One region of the Peribacillus sp. TE19612 genome, then DNA from elsewhere that is predicted to be linked to it. Evidence: riboswitches for the same ligand, from Rfam matches in the RefSeq annotation. Region 1 holds a riboswitch; each other region holds the start of a gene.
The links. A riboswitch is a leader RNA that binds a small molecule or an ion and turns the genes downstream of it on or off. The one in region 1 is predicted to bind S-adenosylmethionine.

Region 2: linked by a shared signal. The riboswitch ahead of ACZ9AO_RS07530 (methionine ABC transporter ATP-binding protein) and the one ahead of ACZ9AO_RS16125 (5-methyltetrahydropteroyltriglutamate--homocysteine S-methyltransferase) in region 1 are both predicted to bind S-adenosylmethionine.
Region 3: linked by a shared signal. The riboswitch ahead of ACZ9AO_RS15415 (O-acetylhomoserine aminocarboxypropyltransferase/cysteine synthase family protein) and the one ahead of ACZ9AO_RS16125 (5-methyltetrahydropteroyltriglutamate--homocysteine S-methyltransferase) in region 1 are both predicted to bind S-adenosylmethionine.

Annotation. Positions count from the first base shown of each region.
Region 1 is NZ_JBWCCL010000008.1:234,509-241,392, forward strand. It holds gene ACZ9AO_RS16115 (aldehyde dehydrogenase family protein) at 1-550, opposite strand, end outside; gene ACZ9AO_RS16120 (LysR family transcriptional regulator) at 666-1,544, shown strand; gene ACZ9AO_RS16125 (5-methyltetrahydropteroyltriglutamate--homocysteine S-methyltransferase) at 1,598-2,701, opposite strand; SAM riboswitch class I at 2,783-2,884, opposite strand; gene ACZ9AO_RS16130 (hypothetical protein) at 3,040-3,459, shown strand; gene ACZ9AO_RS16135 (glycerol-3-phosphate responsive antiterminator) at 3,632-4,174, shown strand; gene ACZ9AO_RS16140 (MIP/aquaporin family protein) at 4,401-5,225, shown strand; gene glpK (glycerol kinase GlpK) at 5,247-6,737, shown strand.
Region 2 is NZ_JBWCCL010000003.1:330,005-336,888, reverse strand. It holds gene ACZ9AO_RS07550 (YheC/YheD family endospore coat-associated protein) at 1-334, shown strand, start outside; gene ACZ9AO_RS07545 (YheE family protein) at 398-601, shown strand; gene ACZ9AO_RS07540 (hypothetical protein) at 687-875, shown strand; gene ACZ9AO_RS07535 (MBL fold metallo-hydrolase) at 940-1,764, opposite strand; SAM riboswitch class I at 2,048-2,152, shown strand; gene ACZ9AO_RS07530 (methionine ABC transporter ATP-binding protein) at 2,222-3,238, shown strand; gene ACZ9AO_RS07525 (methionine ABC transporter permease) at 3,225-3,893, shown strand; gene ACZ9AO_RS07520 (MetQ/NlpA family ABC transporter substrate-binding protein) at 3,950-4,771, shown strand; gene ACZ9AO_RS07515 (iron-containing alcohol dehydrogenase family protein) at 4,834-5,934, shown strand; gene ACZ9AO_RS07510 (NAD-dependent epimerase/dehydratase family protein) at 6,051-6,884, opposite strand, start outside.
Region 3 is NZ_JBWCCL010000008.1:96,268-103,151, forward strand. It holds gene ACZ9AO_RS15385 (acetyl-CoA C-acetyltransferase) at 1-1,082, shown strand, start outside; gene ACZ9AO_RS15390 (acyl-CoA dehydrogenase family protein) at 1,152-2,939, shown strand; gene ACZ9AO_RS15395 (arsenate reductase family protein) at 3,081-3,437, shown strand; gene gcvH (glycine cleavage system protein GcvH) at 3,533-3,916, shown strand; gene ACZ9AO_RS15405 (toprim domain-containing protein) at 4,011-4,376, shown strand; gene ACZ9AO_RS15410 (thioredoxin family protein) at 4,380-4,688, shown strand; SAM riboswitch class I at 4,833-4,940, shown strand; gene ACZ9AO_RS15415 (O-acetylhomoserine aminocarboxypropyltransferase/cysteine synthase family protein) at 5,041-6,351, shown strand; SAM riboswitch class I at 6,469-6,581, shown strand; gene ACZ9AO_RS15420 (methionine ABC transporter ATP-binding protein) at 6,735-6,884, shown strand, end outside.

The sequences.
Region 1 (6,884 bases):
CAACTTGAACGTCCGGTTTATGAACGACTGCATTTCCTAATGCAATGGCTGGTGCGATGGTTCTCATTGACAAGTTCATCGGAAAGTTAAACGGAGATATTGAAGAGATAACTCCTAGTGGCAGACGATGTATATGATTGACTTTATGCTCTATAGCTGACGGAACCTCATGCATTTGATATATTTCATCCACCATGTTAGTAGATTCTTCGACTATTTCCATAGTAAGCTGAAATTCAACGTTTGCTTTAATAAGCGATCCACCTGTTTCACGGGAAATGATTTCAACGATTTCATTCCGGTTTTCCTGTAGGAATTCACCAACTTTAAGCAGGACCTGACGACGTTTTTCGGCTGATGTTTTTGCCCAACCTTTTTGAGCATTCTTTGCTATTTCAAATGATTCTTCGAGCTGTTTTGATGTAGCCAAGCTCACATTTGAAATAACGGCATTATTGTATGGGTTTAAAATATTATATCTGCGTTGACTTAAGCCTTCCATCCATTCCCCATTGATGAAGCTTTTGTTTAGATCCTTGAATTTCTCCATTTTGAACACCCCTTTATGTTGTAAACAAATATATTTTACTGCTGTTTGTATCATATATAAAATATCTATATAATTAAGTTTATATACGATATACATATATATCAGAGGTGCCAATATGGATATTAGACAATTACGATATTTTCTCATTCTTGCAGAAGAAGGCCAGGTTTCCCGTGCAGCCAAAAAGTTGAATATGTCACAGCCGCCATTAAGCCAGCAGCTCCGCCTTATGGAAGAAGAATTAGGGACTACTTTACTTGAGCGAAAAAGGAACGGTAAAAGTATGGAGTTGACCGAAGCTGGGAGGGTACTTTACGAGAAGGCTAAGGATATGCTGCAATATTTCGAGGACTCCTTGCTCGAAGTGAAGGAAACGGGTGAGGGAATTAAAGGTACACTTTCAGTAGGTTCCGTACTTGCGTATATGTCTTATTTACCTGATAAAATTAATAGTTTCAAGAAAAAATATCCTTCCGTTTCCTTTAAAATATTCGCAGGAGATCCATATGAAATAAGTAATTATTTGGAGAATCAGGATATCGAACTTGCCATTGTTCATTTACCTGTCGAGATGAAGGGTCTTTCCAGTTTGAACTTAGGACAAGTGCCCAATGTTTTTGTTGTACCTGAGGATTGGGACAGCTTCACTTCGAGAGATAGGGTTCATTTAAAGGATATTGAAAACATCCCATTGCTTTTAGTGCATAGGGAAAAAGGACCGGGGATTTACGAGGAAATTATCGAGGAATTTAAAAAGCGGGAAATACAGCTAAATATTTTATGCGAATGCCATGATGTAAATGTTCTGCTCTCTCTGGTTGCAGCTGGAGTTGGGGCGAGTATTGTTCCGAAATCAGCTGTTTCACCCCATATTATAAAAGGAGTGAAAGTGCTGGATATTATCGATTCTTCAATTCAATCGAATATAGCCTTGGTTTTTAGACAAGATCGTTATCTTTCCAAAACGGCAAAACATTTTATTGAGTTGTTTTGAAGAAAAGCTAGGCCTTCCTAATGCCTAGCTTTTACTTTATATTTAAGGATGAATCATTCCCATACTTCTTTTGCTACATCAACGACGAATTTCAGTTTTTCCCATTGCTGTGCTTCGGTTAGCTTGTTGCCGTGATGTGTGGAGGCGAAGCCGCATTGGGGGCTTAAGCATAATTGTTCGAGCGGAACGAAGTGCGAGGCTTCTTTAATGCGTGCCTTAACAGCTTCCTTGTCCTCGATTTCCCCATTTTTTGAAGTGACGACACCCAGTACGACCCGTGCACCGCCATTTGGAATGTATTCTAATGGTTTGAAATCCCCAGAGCGTTGATCATCATATTCCAAGAAGAATCCATCCACTTTTTCTTTTGCCAATAAAGTTGGGGCGATACGGGCATAGCTTCCTTCAAACGCCCATGTCGACTGGTAGTTTCCGCGACATAGGTGGGTAGTGACGATAAGGTCTTCTGGTTTGCCTTCCAATGTGCCATTAATGACCCGAAGTGCAAGACCAATTAATTGTTCCCTCGTATATTTTCCATCCTTGAACTGGAAATCCGGAGCTGAAAGTCTGGCAATATATACATCATCCAATTGAAGATAACGCACACCTGCTTCATAAAAGGCTTTCAAAGCATGCTGATAGGCTTTGATGATATCATTTGCATAGTCTTCAATATCAGGGTAGACGTCTTCATTATGAATGCCTGCAGCAAATAATTGATTCGGACTGGGGATGGTTTGCTTGGCAACGGCACGTCCGTTCACGATTTTGTTCAATTCAATGAAATCACGAATGAAGGGATGTTCAGGGTTGAATGAAACCTTCCCGGTATTGCGAACATTATATCTCTCTGTTTCCACACCATCGAATGTGAGGCCTTTTTCAGTTACATATCCCTCGATGCCATTTAAATGTTCGAGAAAGTCAAAGTGCCACCATGTTCGTCTGAACTCACCGTCCGTAACGGCCTCTAAACCAACTTCAATTTGTTTATCGACGATCCGTTTGATTTCTTCGGTTTCAATTTCACGAAGCCGTTCAGCTGAAATGGTACCTTCCTTAAAGTCCTTTCTGGCAATATGTAATCGTTCCGGTCTTAATAAACTTCCGACGTGGTCCGCCCTGAATGGTGCTTTCGTTAATGTGATTGACATGTTGATTCCTTCTTTCCTTTTAAAAATAAAAAACCTCTTCTTAAAAATAAGAAGAGGTGTTGGCAACAAAGCTATATACTCTTCTTATCTTCAAGTTTTTACACTTCTGGAATTAGCACAGTACAAGATCAGTCTGTTGCTGAGGCATCAAAGGGCCAGTCCCTCCACCTCTCTGGATAAGAGTTGTCTATTAAATTAACTATGACTATACAGGTAGTTTTTATGAAGGTCAAGGGGTGGAGCTGGAATATTTCGAATATACCGGTTATTAATCCGGGCTGAAATGTTAACGGCATCAGGGAATCCGGCATATGCTTTGAGTGGGGAGGAATGCAAGGATGAGTCCATTCAAAAATGGCATACCGATTACGGTAACTGAAGACATGATAGAGAGAATCATAAAAATGAAATCATCTGGTCAGGATATTAAAGTCGAGATTACGCCAAGGCACATTGTGCTTTCCGGTACGATGGAAGTGAAAAAAATGATGTTTAAGAAAAACGTGGCTTTCCGGATTACATTAAAACCGGTTCATGTGGAAAAAAGAACGATTTCATTTGAATTAGTGGAAATGGAACCCATTGACAGGAATTTCATCAACCAAAGGATATTTAACAGACCGCCATTTTTTGAATATGAAAAAAGAGCAATCAAAATGAATGTTAATGCTTGGAGCATCGTGAGGAAAATTCCGATTGGCACAATTAAATCGTATGAACTCGCCGAAGGTGCATTGAAAATGAAACTTTCTATATGATTTAAGGGGATATTTTACATATATCCTTAGCCGTAACCTATAAAGGGTTTGCCAGGTATGATAGTGTTAAGATGTCATGGTTCATGAAAAAATGTGTTTGATAAATCAAGCTCTTTAAAATATACTAAATGACTTGAAGTTTTGAGTTTTTCTGGGAATGAGGAGGATAATGATGGATCAGAAGATTTTGCCTGCTTCAGCAAGCATGAAGGATTTCGAAAGATTTCTAGAAAGTTCCTATGAAATAGGTGTGTTTCTTGATTTGCATATCTCACAATTGAAAAATGTAAGTATGATGGCAAAGCAGCATAATAAGAAAATGATTTATCATGTCGATTTGATCCATGGCATAAGAAGTGATGAGTACGCGACGGAATTCATTTGTCAGGAATATAACCCCTATGGGCTGATTTCGACTAAATCAAGCGTTATATTGAAGGCGAAGCAAAAGGGGGTCATTGCCATCCAGCGAATCTTTTTAATAGACTCACATGCGCTTGAGAAAAGTTATAAGCTGGTGCAGAAAACAAAGCCGGATTATATCGAAGTATTGCCGGGCGCCATGCCATGGATGATAAAAGAAGTGAAGGAACGATTGCAGACACCGATTTTTGCAGGCGGCCTCATACGTACTTCGGATGAAGTCCTGAATGCCCTTGATGCCGGGGCGTCGTCAATCACCACTTCAAAAACTGAATTATGGGATATCGTCTAATAGGGAAAAATTGAAAAAAATTACAGAATAATAGATTAATTTTTCATAAAATATTGACAGCGTTTTCATAACCTAGTATATTTTACAGTACAAGTTAATATATGTGACGGAGACTAGGAGATTCACAACAGATCTATTCATAATTTTTTTATGAAGATGGTTCTGCTGTGGATCTCCTTTTATTTGTTGGCAAGGTTTAAAAAATTATCAGGGGAGGGGTTTTATCATGACTCCATTTTGGGGAGAAGTGTTAGGCACGATGATTTTAGTTTTATTCGGAGCAGGTATTGGGGCAGGTTCATCCTTAAAGAGTTCCTATGCAAAAGATGCCGGCTGGATCGTTATCACGATTGCATGGGGATTGGCTGTTACCATGGGTGTTTTTGCAGTGGGTTCCATAAGCGGGGCGCATTTAAACCCGGCGGTCACAGTAGGGTTTGCCATTATTGGAGAATTTCCATGGAGTGATGTGCCCGGTTACATCGTTGCCCAGATGATTGGCGCGATACTCGGCGCAACTCTAGTATTCCTGCACTATTTGCCACACTGGAAAGCTACGGATGATCCAGGGGCGAAGCTTGGTGTGTTCACGACTTCACCTGCAATCCCGCACACATTTTCAAATCTATTAAGTGAGATGATTGGAACTTTCATCCTTATTCTTGGTCTATTATTTATAGGGGCCAATGATTTTACAGAGGGTCTAAACCCATTCGCAGTCGGGTTATTGATTGTCGTGATCGGGATGTCACTTGGGGGAACGACAGGATACGCCATTAACCCGGCCCGCGACCTGGGGCCGCGCATCGCTCACTTTTTGCTGCCGATACCTGGTAAAGGCAATTCCAACTGGGGCTATTCATGGATTCCGGTCGTTGGACCGATTGTAGGGGGTTCACTTGGTGCCGTTTGTTATAAAGCATTCTTTATGGGGGAAATAACGGCAGGATTTTGGTCTGTTATGGGTGCAAGCCTGGTACTATTGATAGTAGCCTATGCTTTTGGTAAAAAACAGTCACATGAAATGGATAGCAGAAATATCGCTAGTTAATTAAAAGGAGGGGCATACACAATGGAAAAATACATTTTATCATTAGATCAAGGAACAACAAGTTCGAGGGCGATTTTATTTAATGAAAAGGGGGAAATCGTCCATTCCTCCCAAAAGGAATTTACACAGCATTTCCCTAAACCAGGCTGGGTCGAGCATAACGCCAATGAGATTTGGGGATCGATCCTGGCGGTGATCGCCGGTGTACTATCTGAATCCGGTGTAAAGCCAGAGCAAATTGCCGGTATCGGGATCACCAATCAGCGTGAAACGGCAGTCGTTTGGGATAAGGAAACAGGTACGCCTGTCTATAATGCGATTGTATGGCAGTCCAGGCAAACAAGTGGAATCTGTGATGAGTTGAAGGAAAAGGGACTTAATGATTTATTCCGGGATAAAACGGGATTGTTGATAGATGCCTATTTTTCCGGAACGAAAGTGAAATGGATCCTCGATAATGTGGAAGGGGCACGGCAAAAGGCAGATGAAGGCAAGCTGTTATTCGGTACCATCGATACTTGGCTGATCTGGAAGCTATCAGGAGGCAAGGCTCATGTAACGGACTATTCCAATGCATCCCGGACATTGATGTACAATATCCATGAACTGAAATGGGATGAAGAACTGCTTGAGATATTGACTGTACCAAAGTCGATGCTGCCGGAAGTGAGGCCTTCCTCTGAGGAATATGCACGTACGATCGAATATCATTTCTTCGGCCAATCGATTCCGATCGCCGGGGCAGCCGGTGATCAGCAGGCAGCATTATTCGGCCAAGCCTGCTTTAATGAAGGAATGGCTAAAAATACGTATGGAACAGGCTGTTTCATGCTCATGAATACAGGAACCAAGGCTGTCAGCTCCGAACACGGACTATTGACGACCCTTGCTTGGGGCTTGAATGGGAAGGTCGAATATGCACTTGAAGGCAGTATATTCGTAGCTGGCTCCGCCATCCAATGGCTCCGCGATGGCCTGCGGATGCTGCATGATGCCAAGGACAGCGAGGCCTATGCAAAACGGGTGGAAAGTACGGATGGAGTATATGTGGTACCGGCCTTTGTAGGACTTGGAACTCCATATTGGGACAGCGAAGTGCGGGGAGCCGTTTTTGGTTTGACGCGCGGCACATCAAAAGAACATTTCATTCGCGCCACACTTGAATCACTTGCGTATCAAACGAAGGATGTCCTTGATGCAATGGAGGCGGATTCAGGAATCGAGCTGCAAACATTAAGAGTGGATGGCGGGGCAGTCAAGAATGACTTCTTGATGCAATTCCAGGGCGACTTATTACGTGTGCCCGTCGAGAGGCCGACCATAAACGAAACTACAGCATTAGGTGCTGCATACTTAGCAGGCCTTGCTGTCGGGTATTGGAAGGATCAAGAAGAAATCTCCCGGCAATGGGCGGTAGACAAAACTTTTGAACCATCCATGGAAGAGCAAGAAAGTGAAAAATTATATGAAGGCTGGAAGAAAGCCGTACATGCCGCTATGGCGTTTAAATAAAAAACAACATGTATCCTTTCTCAAATGAGCTGGAGTATGCTATAATGAAATCAAGTTAATAACTCGGCCGGAGAACAGGAGAGACCATGAATGCGTTATCGTTAATTCGATAATGTGCATTTATGGTCTCTTTTTTTGTTTTTAACG
Region 2 (6,884 bases), on a different contig from region 1:
CGGCAAAGCGGTAAGGATGTCGCAAACCCAGGAAATCACCACCCACACTCCCCGAGGCGGAAAGCTTTTTCCTTATCAGGACATTAAATCAAAAAACCTGGATCTAAAATTAGCGAATATCGCCCAAAAATGCGGAGAGTTACTTTCAAAAAAGATCGGGTTTCTCGGAGAGTTTTCCATTGATATAGGGGAAGACGAATCGGGCTCGCTTTTCATATACGAAGTGAACTCAAAGCCGATGCAATTCGATGAAGAAGAAATTGAAACAAACAGGCTTTTGCATTTAAAAAATCTTTTCATTGAATTAACTTTTCCCAACCTGAAAAGAAAATAACACCTCCAGCTGCCGTTTTCCATTATAATCGAATGAGAAACAGTATATATGGAGGTAATACATATGATCACTCATTTTCAATGGGAACCATTGCATAAGAATCTGCCAGGATGGAAAATTTCCTTTTATTTCAACAAGCAGGCAGTCAAAGCCTTGTATCATAAAGATGGATCCATCGAGTGGACAGCCAATCCGCCTTCCGAAACAGATGAAACTAAACTCAAAAGCATGATACATGATTTAATGATCTTCCATGTATATGAATGAAACCCCTTTACATTCATGAAATCGCTAAACAGAATAAAAAAAACTCCTTTGCCTAAACTAAAGAAAAGGCTAGGAGGGATTTCTTTTGGATAAAGAAAAAATGACATTTTTGAAGGATACCGAATATGATGGCAAGGACTCCGTTTACCTGGATATCGACCGTATCATCAATGAAGGAATGGCGGGCGGAAATGTGTATGAAGTCGCTAACCTTCAGAACATCGAAGAAGCACATGATTTTTATGATGAAACAGATCCCAATGTCAATAAATGAATAATGTGGGCTCTCTTATGGAGAGCTCTCTTTTATATCAGTCAGACCGTTAAACGGATAGCATTCAAATAGTCCCATTCTCCCTCGCACTTAAAATATTTTCGTTTAATATCGATGTAATGATATGCTCTGAATCCCACTCATGCCCGGATATCTCGATAAGGGGATAGCGATTCGGTAAAACGACCTGCTGGATTTCATGAACGGTCAGCCCTTGAGAATGCAAGCGTAAAATTTCCCCTTGGAGGTTTTCCAGATAATCCAGTTTTTTTCGAAACATCTCCTTCCCATCAGGAACATGCCCAGCATGACAGCAAAACACTTCCCCGAAGTCATATTGAAGCAATCTTTTTATGGAATCGATGATCACCGGGACAGACTCTTCCCGTAAGACAAGCTTTGTTTTTGGGGTTACGAAAAGGTCTCCTGAAAAAAGCACGCCATTATTGTGATTCAAATACACCATATGGTCCTTTGCATGACCTGGGGTAAAAATCGGCTCCCACGTTTGGGTACGGGAATGAATGGCCTTCCCTAGCGGCTCAGCTTTAAAGGCGTCTCTCTTTCCCCAGAAAATTTTGCGATATTCAGGATATTCAGCATCCTTTGCACAAACCTCAACCGACATCGGGTGAATGAAAAGAGGAACCTTTTTATGTTCCTTTATCCAGGCAGCGCCCCCCGTATGGTCTTCATGATAGTGAGTCAGGGCCACTGAGTCGAAGTCTGCGGATTCATAGAATGGAATAAGCTCTTCCAATAAAATCTGTGCGCCAGTATCTATCAATAGGCCATCCGTTAAAAAGACATACACACTCATCCCCCCCTTGTTCCCGCCAGGAGTCCCATGCACGCAAACCACATCATTTATCGTCTTGATCTCTATCATTCGGTTTCCTCCCCATTATTGTACAAAAATAGTTTTACCTTCCTTTTTTTAACTTTACTATAATAAATGTAGTACCACTTTACCTTTTTGACAAGGAAATATTGGAATAAATAGCCTCGATGAAAATGCTGGATTATTGCATAATAGCCTATTTTCCATGAATCGTTTTAACGGACCGTACCCGATTTAATGACAAAAAAATAAAAGAAACGATTGACATTGCCGGATTTTACAAATAATATAGATTATATTATAAAACTTGAAATATTCTAAAATAATAATTTACTTATCAAGAGTGACGGAGGGATCAGGCCCTGTGATGTCCGGCAACCGCCCTTAGGGAACGGTGCCAATTCCTGCAGAATGATTGCATTCTGAAAGATAAGCCGAGATATGATTTCGCTGCCTCTTTCTGAATGATAGAGGCAGCTTTTTTAATGTTTAAGGGGGAAAGCTCATGATTGAAATCCGTTCAATCCGAAAGGAATACGTCTCGAAGAAAAACCGAGTTATCGGAGTGGATAACGTATCTTTGACCATTCAAACTGGTGAAATATATGGAATTGTCGGCTACAGCGGAGCTGGAAAAAGCTCATTACTCCGCTGCTTGAATTTGCTTGAACGTCCGACAGGTGGAAATATCATTATCGACGGCATTGATTTAACCTCTTTATCTAGCAAAGAGCTTCGTAAACAACGCCAAAAAATCGGAATGATATTCCAGCACTTTTCCCTGGTCAGTTCAAAAACCGTTTATGAAAATGTCGCTTTCGCCTTAAGGGCCGCGCATCGATCGAAGGACGCGACTAAGTTACGTGTATTGGAATTGTTGGAAATCGTAGGGCTCAGCGATAAGAAAGATGTCTATCCTGCACAGCTTAGCGGTGGACAGAAGCAACGGGTCGGCATAGCTCGCGCGTTAGCAAATGAACCCACTGTACTATTATGTGATGAAGCGACTTCAGCCCTTGATCCAACAACTACAAAAGCGATTTTACAGTTATTGAAAAAGATAAGCAGTGAGCTTGGTATCACCATCGTGTTGATTACACATGAAATGGAAGTGGTCAAAGAACTATGCCACCGAGTCGCCGTGATGCAGGATGGCCGGGTAATTGAAGAAGGACCCGTTTATGAAATATTTTCACAGCCCAAACAGGAATTAACGAAGCAATTCATTAGCAGTGTACTGGATTTCGAACTCCCTTCGCACTTGATTGATGAAAGTGAAGGGACGATTATTAAGATTCAATTCGAAGGGCAAACCGCCGGTGAGTCGATTCTTTCGGATACTCTCCAATCCCATGCAGTAAAGGGGAATATTTTACACGGTAAAATTGAGTATATCCAGGATGTTCCTTTAGGCATTTTAATCATCGAGTTAATTGGCGATGCCGTCCAAATTCATTCGGCATTGGAATATATAAAAAATCGTTCCAGTTCTGTGGAGGTGTTAAAACATGTCACTGCTTAATCCCATCGTCAATATTTTACCTGATCTTAATAAAGCCTTTCTTGAAACGATTTATATGGTCGGCGTTTCTCTTGCAGTAGCCCTGCTGATCGGTTTACCGCTTGGAGTATTGCTATTTACAACAACCAGGAATTTATTTTTTGAAAATGGCATCGTGAATCGATCTCTCGGTTTCGCAGTCAATATTGTCCGTTCAATCCCGTTCATCATTCTCTTGGTCGCCCTCCTTCCTTTAACGGACCTACTTACGGGATCGACGATAGGGCCAAGAGCAGCTTCTGTTTCCCTGTCCGTATCCGCAATCCCTTTTTTTGCAAGGATTGTTGAAACAGCATTACGTGAAATAGACAGAGGAGTGATTGAAGCTGCAATTGCCGTAGGTGCCACTCCATGGATGATCATTAAGGATGTACTTCTTCCAGAGGCAAAACCGGGAATCATTCAAGGACTGACATTAACGACCATTTCGCTAATCGGTTACTCAGCAATGGCTGGGACAATCGGCGGTGGCGGAATTGGCGACCTGGCAATCCGGTACGGATATTACCGATATGACAACACAGTCATGATCACGACGATCGTCGTGCTGATCTGCCTTGTGCAACTCATTCAAATGGTTGGTGACAAAGTTTCATACATAGTTAACAAGCGATAGGATCAATCATTTTTTTAAATGACTCAATACATTTCATTACTCAGGAGGAATTTCAAATGAAGAAAATAGCTTCGTTATTATCAGTCTGTGCACTTGCACTCGGCTTGGCAGCATGCGGGAGCGATGATGCATCCCCAAATACAGAAGACAAAAAAGAATTGAAGATCGGGGCGACTACCGGGCCGTACGCCGATATGGTTAAGGAGGCCATCAAACCAGGTCTGGAAGATCTCGGATACAAAATAGAGATCGTCGAATTCACCGACTATATCCAGCCGAATAAGTCGCTTGGCAACAACTCGATCGACGCCAACCTTTTCCAGCATAAAGTGTACATGGATAACTTCGCTAAAGAAAATGATTTAAAGCTTTCCGACCTTATCATAGTTCCAACAGCGCCAATGGGCATATATTCTAATAAGTATAATTCATTGAAAGAAGTGAAAGACGGCACATCCCTTGCAGTGCCCAATGATCCGGTTAACCTGGCACGTGCACTAAAAGTGCTGGTGGATGAAGGGTTGATTGAAGTCGATCCAAATGTCGACCCTTTAAAAGTATCTGAAAAGGATGTAACGAAAAATCCAAAAAACATCCAGCTAAAACCATTGGAATCTGCTCAGTTACCCCGCGCAACAGACAGCGTTGACCTATCGGCGGTCCCTGGCAACTTTGCTCTTGCAGCGAAAATGGACCTCAAGGATGCCCTAGTTTTAGAAAAAATGCCGGATATGTATCGAAACGTTGTTGCAGTGAATACAAAAGATGTAGACGCTCAATTTGCCAAGGATATTAAATCAGTAGTGGAATCCGACCAGTTTGAAAAAGTGATCGATGACAAATTTGCCGGATTCGGAAAACCAGACTGGATGAATTGATCAAATAATCAAGGCCTGCTTCCCCTTTACCGGGAACAGGCCTTTCATTAAGGAGAGCAAATATGAATACCTTACTGGAGGTCCGCAGCGGCCCCGCTTATTACGCCTGTAAAGCAAATGTCCTTGAAAACCTGGAAGTGAAACTGAGTAAAGGGAATATACGTAAAGTGCTCGTTATTCATGGACGAAAATCTTGGGAAGTTACTGAACCCTTTTTTCCTTCCTTAGAAAATATTGAGACGATCTTTTTCACATACGGCGGGGAATGCAGTGACCCGGAAATTGAACGCGTCAAGAAGGCAGCTCTTGAACATGGTGCAGATGCATTAATTGGCATTGGCGGCGGTAAGTTGCTTGACCTAGCCAAATCGGCCGGAAACTCGCTTCAAAAGGAAATCATCCTCATTCCAACCTTGGCTTCCACCTGCGCTGCCTGGACACCGTTGAGTGTCATTTATGATGATAATGGTTCATATGTCCGTTATGATATTCATGAAAAAGGCACTTGGATGTTATTGATCGAACCAGGAATTCTTCTTAATTCGCCGATAAACTATTTACGTGCTGGAATCGGCGATACATTGGCAAAGTGGTACGAGGGCAATGCACTGGCCGAAAAGCTTGCCACCAAGTCCGTTTGTATTGAATTGGCCCATTTGGCCGCAAGGCAATGCCAGGAAGTTTTATTGACATATGGCGAGGAAGCCTTAGCTGATTTGGAAAAAGGGAAATGGACAGATGCGCTGCAGCGTGTAATTGAAACGAACATCATCACCAGTGGTCTTGTTGGCGGGTTTGGCGGCCAGTACTTGCGCGTTGCCGGTGCCCACTCCATTCATAATGGCATGACTTCCATCACCCAAGCGCATCATTTACTTCACGGGGAAAAAGTGGCATATGGCATTTTAGTCCAGCTTGTGCTAGAAGGGAAATTCTCGGAAATCAAACAATTGCTGCCCATCTACCAGGTGCTTAATTTGCCGATGACATTGCTTGATATTGGCCTGACTGTTGAACATAAAGCGGAACTTCAACAGATTGCTTCCCACTCTGTCAAAGAAGGTGAAGACATCCATCTTCTCTTCCCTGATATCAACAAGGAAAAAGTGGCATCCGCCATGGAAAACCTTGAAATCCTTACAAACCATGCAAGCCCTTCCTAAAAAAGCGATGGGGTTTTGACCCCATCGCTTTTTTTGATTCCTCATTGTATAAAATCATCCTTTCCACCAAGCATACATAATGTGCCGTTAATACTTCAGTATAATAAAAGAAGGTCTCAAACTACTGTCTGTTTCCATAATCCAAGAAGATGACTTTCATGTTGTCTGTGCATGCCTGCTTTTCTATCGGCAGATTCCGGACGGCCCTTTTCCCAATTCCATATATCTTCGAGAGTTTCTGATAGGGGACGGAATGTTAGTCCATTATTGATGGCTTGATCGTTGTCGACAGCCAAAAACCCATTCAAAGGTTCCTTACCTCCTGGTAAAGGGAATTCTTCCGGTATCCATAAAGGCATTTCTCCCCACGGCTCTACTTTATTGTCATTTAAAAATTTTTCAGAGACCCATGTAAAGGCAGCATTACTTCTTGTTACCTTTTTGCAGCCTTCAAGTATTTGCCCCATAGTCAGTGTGTATTCGGGTCCAACGGCATTATACGTACCTGTCATGCCCTTTTCCATCATTTGGATGATCCATTGAGCCAAGTCCCTTGCATCGATAATTTGGATTGGACGTCCAGGGCGTCCAGGCGCTAAAACTTCTCCCCCTTCCGCTATTCTTTTAAGCCAGTACGGCAATCGGTCAGTGTAATCATATGGACCTACTATTTGCCCGGCACGAATTGACAAGACTTTCCCCGGCAGTTCTTTTTCAGCTGCTTTTTCGCTTAATGATTTTAACGGTCCATAATATTCACCGTATATCGGTCCAGCCGTTCCGCGGGTTATTTCTTCTGCTTTATCATCATTTAGTGCATGAACCTCTCCATTTTCATCAATACCTGGTTCGGTTGGATCACTATAAACCGAGATGCTTGAAATATATGTATAATGTTTAACTTGATTAAGCAACCTGCAAGATTTCGATACAGTTCGAGGGATAAAGCC
Region 3 (6,884 bases), 140 kb from region 1:
TTGTCGTAAAGGAAACGTTAAAGCGTGCAGGGAATTATGAAGGAGCGATAGATGACCTGATTATCGGTTGTGCAATGCCTGAAGCGGAACAAGGATTGAACATGGCGCGTAACATTGGGGCATTGGCAGGATTGCCTTATACAGTACCGGCCATAACGATTAATCGTTACTGTTCAAGCGGTCTCCAAAGTATTGCATATGGAGCGGAAAGGATCATGCTCGGCCAAAGTGATACAGTCATTGCAGGCGGAGCGGAATCCATGAGCCTTTTGCCAATGATGGGCCATGTAACACGTCCGAACGCGAGACTTGCGGAAACGGCACCGGAATATTATATGGGTATGGGTCACACTGCTGAAGCCGTTGCAAAAAAATACGGCATTTCCCGTGACGATCAAGATGCATTTTCTGTTAGAAGTCATCAGAAGGCGGCTAAGGCCATTGCAGAAGGAAAGTTTTCCGATGAAATCGTACCGGTTGACGTTACCCTTCGTTCAGTGGGACCAGATCTTAAGTTAAAGGAAAAATCATTTACTTTTACACAGGATGAGGGCGTTCGTCCAGGAACGACTGCTGAAGTGCTGAAAAAACTAAGACCTGCATTCTCCGTTACAGGATCCGTAACAGCAGGGAATTCATCACAGACGAGTGATGGTGCAGCCGCGGTCATGGTCATGGACGGGGAAAAGGCTTCTTCCTTAGGGATGAAACCCATGGGTAAGTTCCGTTCCTTTGCTGTAGCAGGAGTACCGCCTGAAATTATGGGCATCGGACCGATTGCAGCCATACCTAAAGCGTTGAAGCTAGCGGGTCTTGAATTATCGGATATTGGTTTATTTGAATTGAATGAAGCCTTTGCTTCCCAATCCATTCAAATCATTCGTGAGCTTGGATTGAATGAAGAGATTGTCAATGTAAATGGAGGAGCCATCGCTTTAGGCCATCCACTAGGATGTTCGGGAGCAAAATTGACATTAAGCCTGCTTCATGAAATGAAGCGCAGAAACCAACAGTTCGGAGTCGTGACAATGTGTATCGGCGGCGGGATGGGTGCTGCCGGAGTGTTTGAATTAATGGCGTAATCCGACCCCTTCCGGAAGCTGTCATGCTTCCGGCGGGATCACTATCTTAAACACATAGGAGGAAATAACATGTCCAATCAAACTACAGATAACCTCATTAAAGGCGGGGCCTTTTTAATAGAAGATATTACGTATGATCAAGTGTTTACACCGGAAGATTATTCTGATGAGCATAAAATGATTGCCAAAACTTCCGAGGAATTCGTAGTGAATGAAATTCTGCCGCAGGTTGAACATTTAGAAAACCATGAGTTTGAGCGTTCCGTTAAATTATTGAAGCATGCAGGTGAAATCGGTTTACTTGGGGCTGATGTTCCTGAGGAATACAGCGGATTGGGTCTCGATAAAATCAGTTCGGCATTGATTACGGAAAAAATGGCACTTGCAGGCGGTTTCGGAATTACGCATGGTGCACATGTAGGTATCGGCTCTTTGCCAATCGTATTATTCGGGAATGAAGACCAAAAGAAAAAATATCTTCCTGTACTGGCAACGGGTGAGAAGATTGCTGCGTATGCCTTAACGGAACCAAGCTCAGGTTCTGATGCCTTGGGAGCAAAAACGACAGCGAAATTGAATGCAGAAGGAACACACTATATTTTAAATGGCGAAAAACAATGGATTACAAATGCAGGTTTTGCAGATGTCTTCTGTGTATACGCCAAAATCGACGGTGAACAATTCTCCGCTTTCATTGTTGAGCGTGATTATAAAGGCGTATCAACTGGGGCTGAAGAAAAGAAAATGGGAATCAAAAGCTCATCTACACGCACTTTAATCCTCGAAGATGTTCATGTACCAGTCGAAAACCTTTTGGGTGTAGCCGGAAAAGGGCATGTCATCGCTTTCAATATCCTGAATATCGGCCGCTATAAATTAGGCGTCGGTGCTGTCGGCGGATCTAAACGTGCCCTTGAGATTACAGCTGCTTATACGAATCAACGTCAACAGTTCAAAACGAAAATTTCCGATTTTAACTTGACGAAAGAAAAACTTGCAACAATGGCAGCGAAAATTTATGCAGCAGAAAGCTCTGTATATCGTACGGTTGGACTTTATGATCAAAGACAAAGCAAATTGACGGATGAGCAAGTGAAAGATGGGAAATCAATGGCGGCTGCAATCGCTGAATACGCCATTGAATGTTCATTGAATAAATTCTTTGCTTCCGAAGTATTGGATTACGTTACGGACGAAGGCGTACAGCTTCATGGCGGTTATGGTTTCATGCAGGAGTATGAAATTGAAAAAGCATATCGCGATTCCCGTATTAATCGGATCTTTGAAGGTACAAATGAAATCAATAGATTGCTTGTCCCGGGAACATTCCTGAAGAAAGCACTTAAAGGGGAATTGCCGCTACTTCAAAAAGCTCAAGGCCTGCAAGAGGAATTAATGATGATGATGCCGGAAGAACCTGGCGATGAGCCACTGGCACAAGAAAAAATGCTTGTTAGGAACGCTAAGAAAATCGGTATTCTGGCAGCTGGGCTTGCGGCACAGAAATACGGCAAAGATCTTGATCAAGAACAAGAAATCCTCTCCAACATTGCTGATATCGCATCCCTTGCCTATGCAGCTGAATCCGTGGTATTGCGTACGGAAAAAGCAATTGCAGCTACAGGTCTGGAGAAGAACAAACAAAAAGTGCTTTACACTGAAATCTTCGTTCAGGAAGCTTTCAATGAAATAGAACAGCATGCAAAGGAAACGTTAATTGCGGTGGAAACAGGCGATACTCTCCGCATCATGCTTTCGTCGCTCCGTAAGCTGACAAGACACACTCCGATCAATGTCATTGCGAAAAAACGCGAAGCATCCGTCAAAGTAATCGAAACGGAAAAATATGCTCTTTAAGCAATGAGTCAGAATCCGTAAAGGGAATGCCCATAAAGGCATTCCCTTTATTTCCTTTGATGAAATCGCATTGGAAATTCAAAAGACATTTCGTTGTATTGCGTGGTAAAAACGGGTATTCTATTGATAGGTGGTGAAATGATGGGCTTAACATTATATTGGTACCCAAAATGCGGTACATGCCGTAATGCGAAGAAGTGGCTGGATAATCATGAACTGCAATATGAAGCGATCCATATAGCGGATAATCCCCCTTCGCGAACTGAAATAGAACAACTATATAAAAACAGCAATTTGGAGTTGAAGAAGTTTTTCAATACTAGCGGTCAAAAATATCGGGAGCTGGGCTTAAAGGATAAGCTGAAAGAAGCTTCTGAAGCAGAGATGCTTGATATATTGTCCACAGATGGCATGCTTCTGAAAAGGCCGATTGTTACGGATGGCACCAAAGTGACGGTAGGTTTCAAAGAAGAGCAATTCGAACAGGTTTGGAACTGAAATTTCACAAAATATTTGGTTAATTCCTTACTTAAACAAACAATCTACCTTATAATGGAATAGATAAAATAAGATGTACATATGGAGGGTTAATTATGACAACAACACCAAAAGAACTTCGTTACACTAAAGAACATGAATGGGTCAAAACGGAAGATGGAACAGTGCGCATTGGAATTACGGCATTCGCACAGTCCGAGCTTGGGGACATCGTATTCGTTGAGCTTCCGGAAATCGGCGATGAATTGAAAGCGAACGAACCATTTGGAAGTGTTGAATCCGTTAAGACCGTTTCTGAGCTTTATGCACCTATCAGTGGCAAGGTTGTTGAAGTAAACGAAGATTTAAGTGACAACCCTGAATATGTAAATGAGTCTCCTTATGAAAAGGCATGGATGGTCGTGCTTGAACCATCTAATGTCAGTGATATTGAAAACTTGATGAGCGCTGAAGAGTATGAGAGTTTAATCAACGGTTAAAAAGAAAGGAGAGGGGGGACTGAAAAGGCCTGCTCTCTTTTTCATTTGTACAGTGGGTGAGTTGCGCACATAATTCGTGAGATGGAGTGATGACATGGAGTGGGACGAATTCGATAAAGTGATCATTGTAGAAGGCAGTTCCGATAGAAGAAAAGTTGCCTCCGTTTTAAATGAAGATGTGGAAATAATATGTACGAATGGGACCATATCATTAACTAAGCTGGATGAATTAGTGGATGAATTGATGGACCGTGATGTTTATCTCCTTTTTGACGCAGATGAATCAGGAGAAAAGCTGCGGAAGCAGTTCCGAAGGGAAATGCCGGAAGCGAACCACCTGTATATTAATAAAATGTACAAAGAAGTGGAGAGCTCACCCGAACATCATATCGCAACTGTGCTCCTATCTGCCAATATGAATGTGAAAATGAAATTTCTAAGTCAAAGGGTGAACGACTAATTGATGCAAGAATGGAAAGAAGAAGAGTGTAAGCTTGCTGTTGGAAATGGGGAAACCTTTTGCTTATATTTATATACACCTTTATGCGGCACCTGTCAGGTGGCCTCCAAGATGCTGACGATATCCTTGGAGCTTTTTCCGGAATTGAAGGCAGGCAAAATGAATATGAACTATGTCCAAGCAATTGCCGAATCATATGAAATCGAAAGTGTTCCTTGCTTATTGCTTTTCAAAGAAGGGCAGCTGCACAAAAAAATATATGCCTTTCAATCCGTTCCTTATTTGTACGGATTGCTTAAGGAAATCAGCTAGGAAACCAATCAGAAACGCGGTTGGTTTTCTTTGTTGCTAACATTTGAATGAGAGAAGAAAAAAACAAAGAATATTCTAACAATTCATTGACTGATTTAATCTAAAATGCTATATTTTGAATAAAGTAATGGCAGAATTTAATAGTTCTTATCAAGAGTGGCGGAGGGACTGGCCCGACGAAGCCCGGCAACCGGTATAAATTTTTATATACGGTGCTAATTCCAGCAGAGTGTTGGCTCTGGTAGATGAGGTGTGTTCTTGAAACCTCTTCTTATTGAAGTGGTTTTTTTGTTTATAAAAAAGCCGGATTTCATATAATTCCAACTAAATCCATAGAAAAAGGTGAATTCATATGTCAGAGAAAAAGTTGCGCTTCGAAACATTGAGTGTTCATGGCGGTCTGCAAGCTGATGAAACAGGTGCCCGTGCCGTTCCTATCTACCAAAGCAATGCATACTTGTTCAAAGACACCGACCATGCAGCGAATTTATTTGGCCTAAAGGAGAATGGCTATATATATACACGGCTTCATAATCCCACGGTCAGTGTTTTTGAGGAAAGGATGGCCTTATTGGAAGGCGGTATCGGCGGATTGGCAACAGCAAGCGGAATGGCCGCCATCTCACTTTCAATCCTGAATATCGCTGCTGCAGGGGATGAGATTGTTTCTGCCTCTACATTATATGGCGGTACGTATAACCTTTTTGAAAATACTCTTCCTAAATATGGGATCAAAGTGAAGTTCGTTTCTCCCGATGATCCTGAAAACTTCAAAAGGGCGATTACGCCAAGAACTAAAGCCATTTTTGCTGAAACGATCGGAAATCCAAGTTTGAGGGTACTTGATATTGAAGCGGTAGCGGAAATCGCCCATGAAGCCGGCATACCTTTAATCATTGATAATACCTTCGCGACACCGTATCTTTGCAGACCGATTGATTTTGGAGCGGATATTGTCATCCATTCCGCTACAAAATGGCTTCTTGGAAATGGAACGACGCTAGGCGGTGTCATCGTGGATGGAGGGAAATTCGATTGGAACTCGCCAAACTACCCTGGCTTCACGGAGCCTGACCCAAGTTACGACGGTCTGGTATACGCCGAGGCAGTTGGACCTGCCGCATTCATAACGAAAGCCAGAGTCCAGTTGCTCCGTGATTTGGGTCCTGCACTAAGTGCCCAAAGTGCATTCCAGTTTACGCTTGGACTTGAAACGCTGCATGTAAGGATGAAAGAGCATCTATCGAACACCAAGTCTGTCATAAACTATTTAAAAAACCATCCTGCCGTGACCTGGGTTTCACATCCTGGTGATGAGGATCATCCCGATAAAGCCCTTGCGGATAAATATTTGCCAAAGGGAGCTGGATCTGTCGTGACATTTGGGATTCAAGGTAATCGCGAAGCTGGGGCAAAACTTATCAATTCGGTGGAATTATGGTCCCATGTGGCGAATGTAGGGGATGCGAAGAGCTTGATCATCCACCCAGCCAGTACGACCCATCAACAATTGAATGAGGCGGGTCTTGCGAAAGCGGGTGTAAGTGCCGATCAAGTCCGATTATCGATTGGGATTGAAAATGTAGAAGACTTAATAGAAGATTTGGAGCAGGCAATTGAAAAAGCGACGAACATCGTCTCCTTGACTTCCAAAACGCTTTAAGCAAAGTTCCTGTTCATTCTTGAACTAGAAATAATATACATTGCGCTCCTTTTTTATCTATGATAAAATTTCTCCATACTAAAGAACTTAATGATGTACAAATATTCTATATATTAGCTCTTATCAAGAGAGGTGGAGGGATGTGCCCGATGAAACCCGGCAACCGACAAGGAGATTTCCTTGGAAAGGTGCCAATTCACACAAAGTTTAATCACTTTGGAAGATGAGAGGAAGGCCTGTTTCTTCACCTGCCTTTCTGCTCATGCAGAAAGGTTTTTTCTATTTTAATTGGGAAAACTTTTACATGATAGGAGAAACAGACTAATAATGTAGAGAAATCAACTAAGTTCATAGGTTTTATTGGATAAAAGAGGTGAGGGTTAATGATAACATTGACGAAAGTCAGTAAGCTGTTCCGAACAGGAAAAGGAAACAGTGAGACGATCAAGGCTGTAAATAATGTGAATGTTGAAATAAATAAAGGCGAGATTTTCGGGATCATCGGTTACAGTGGAGCGGGGAAAAGTACTTTG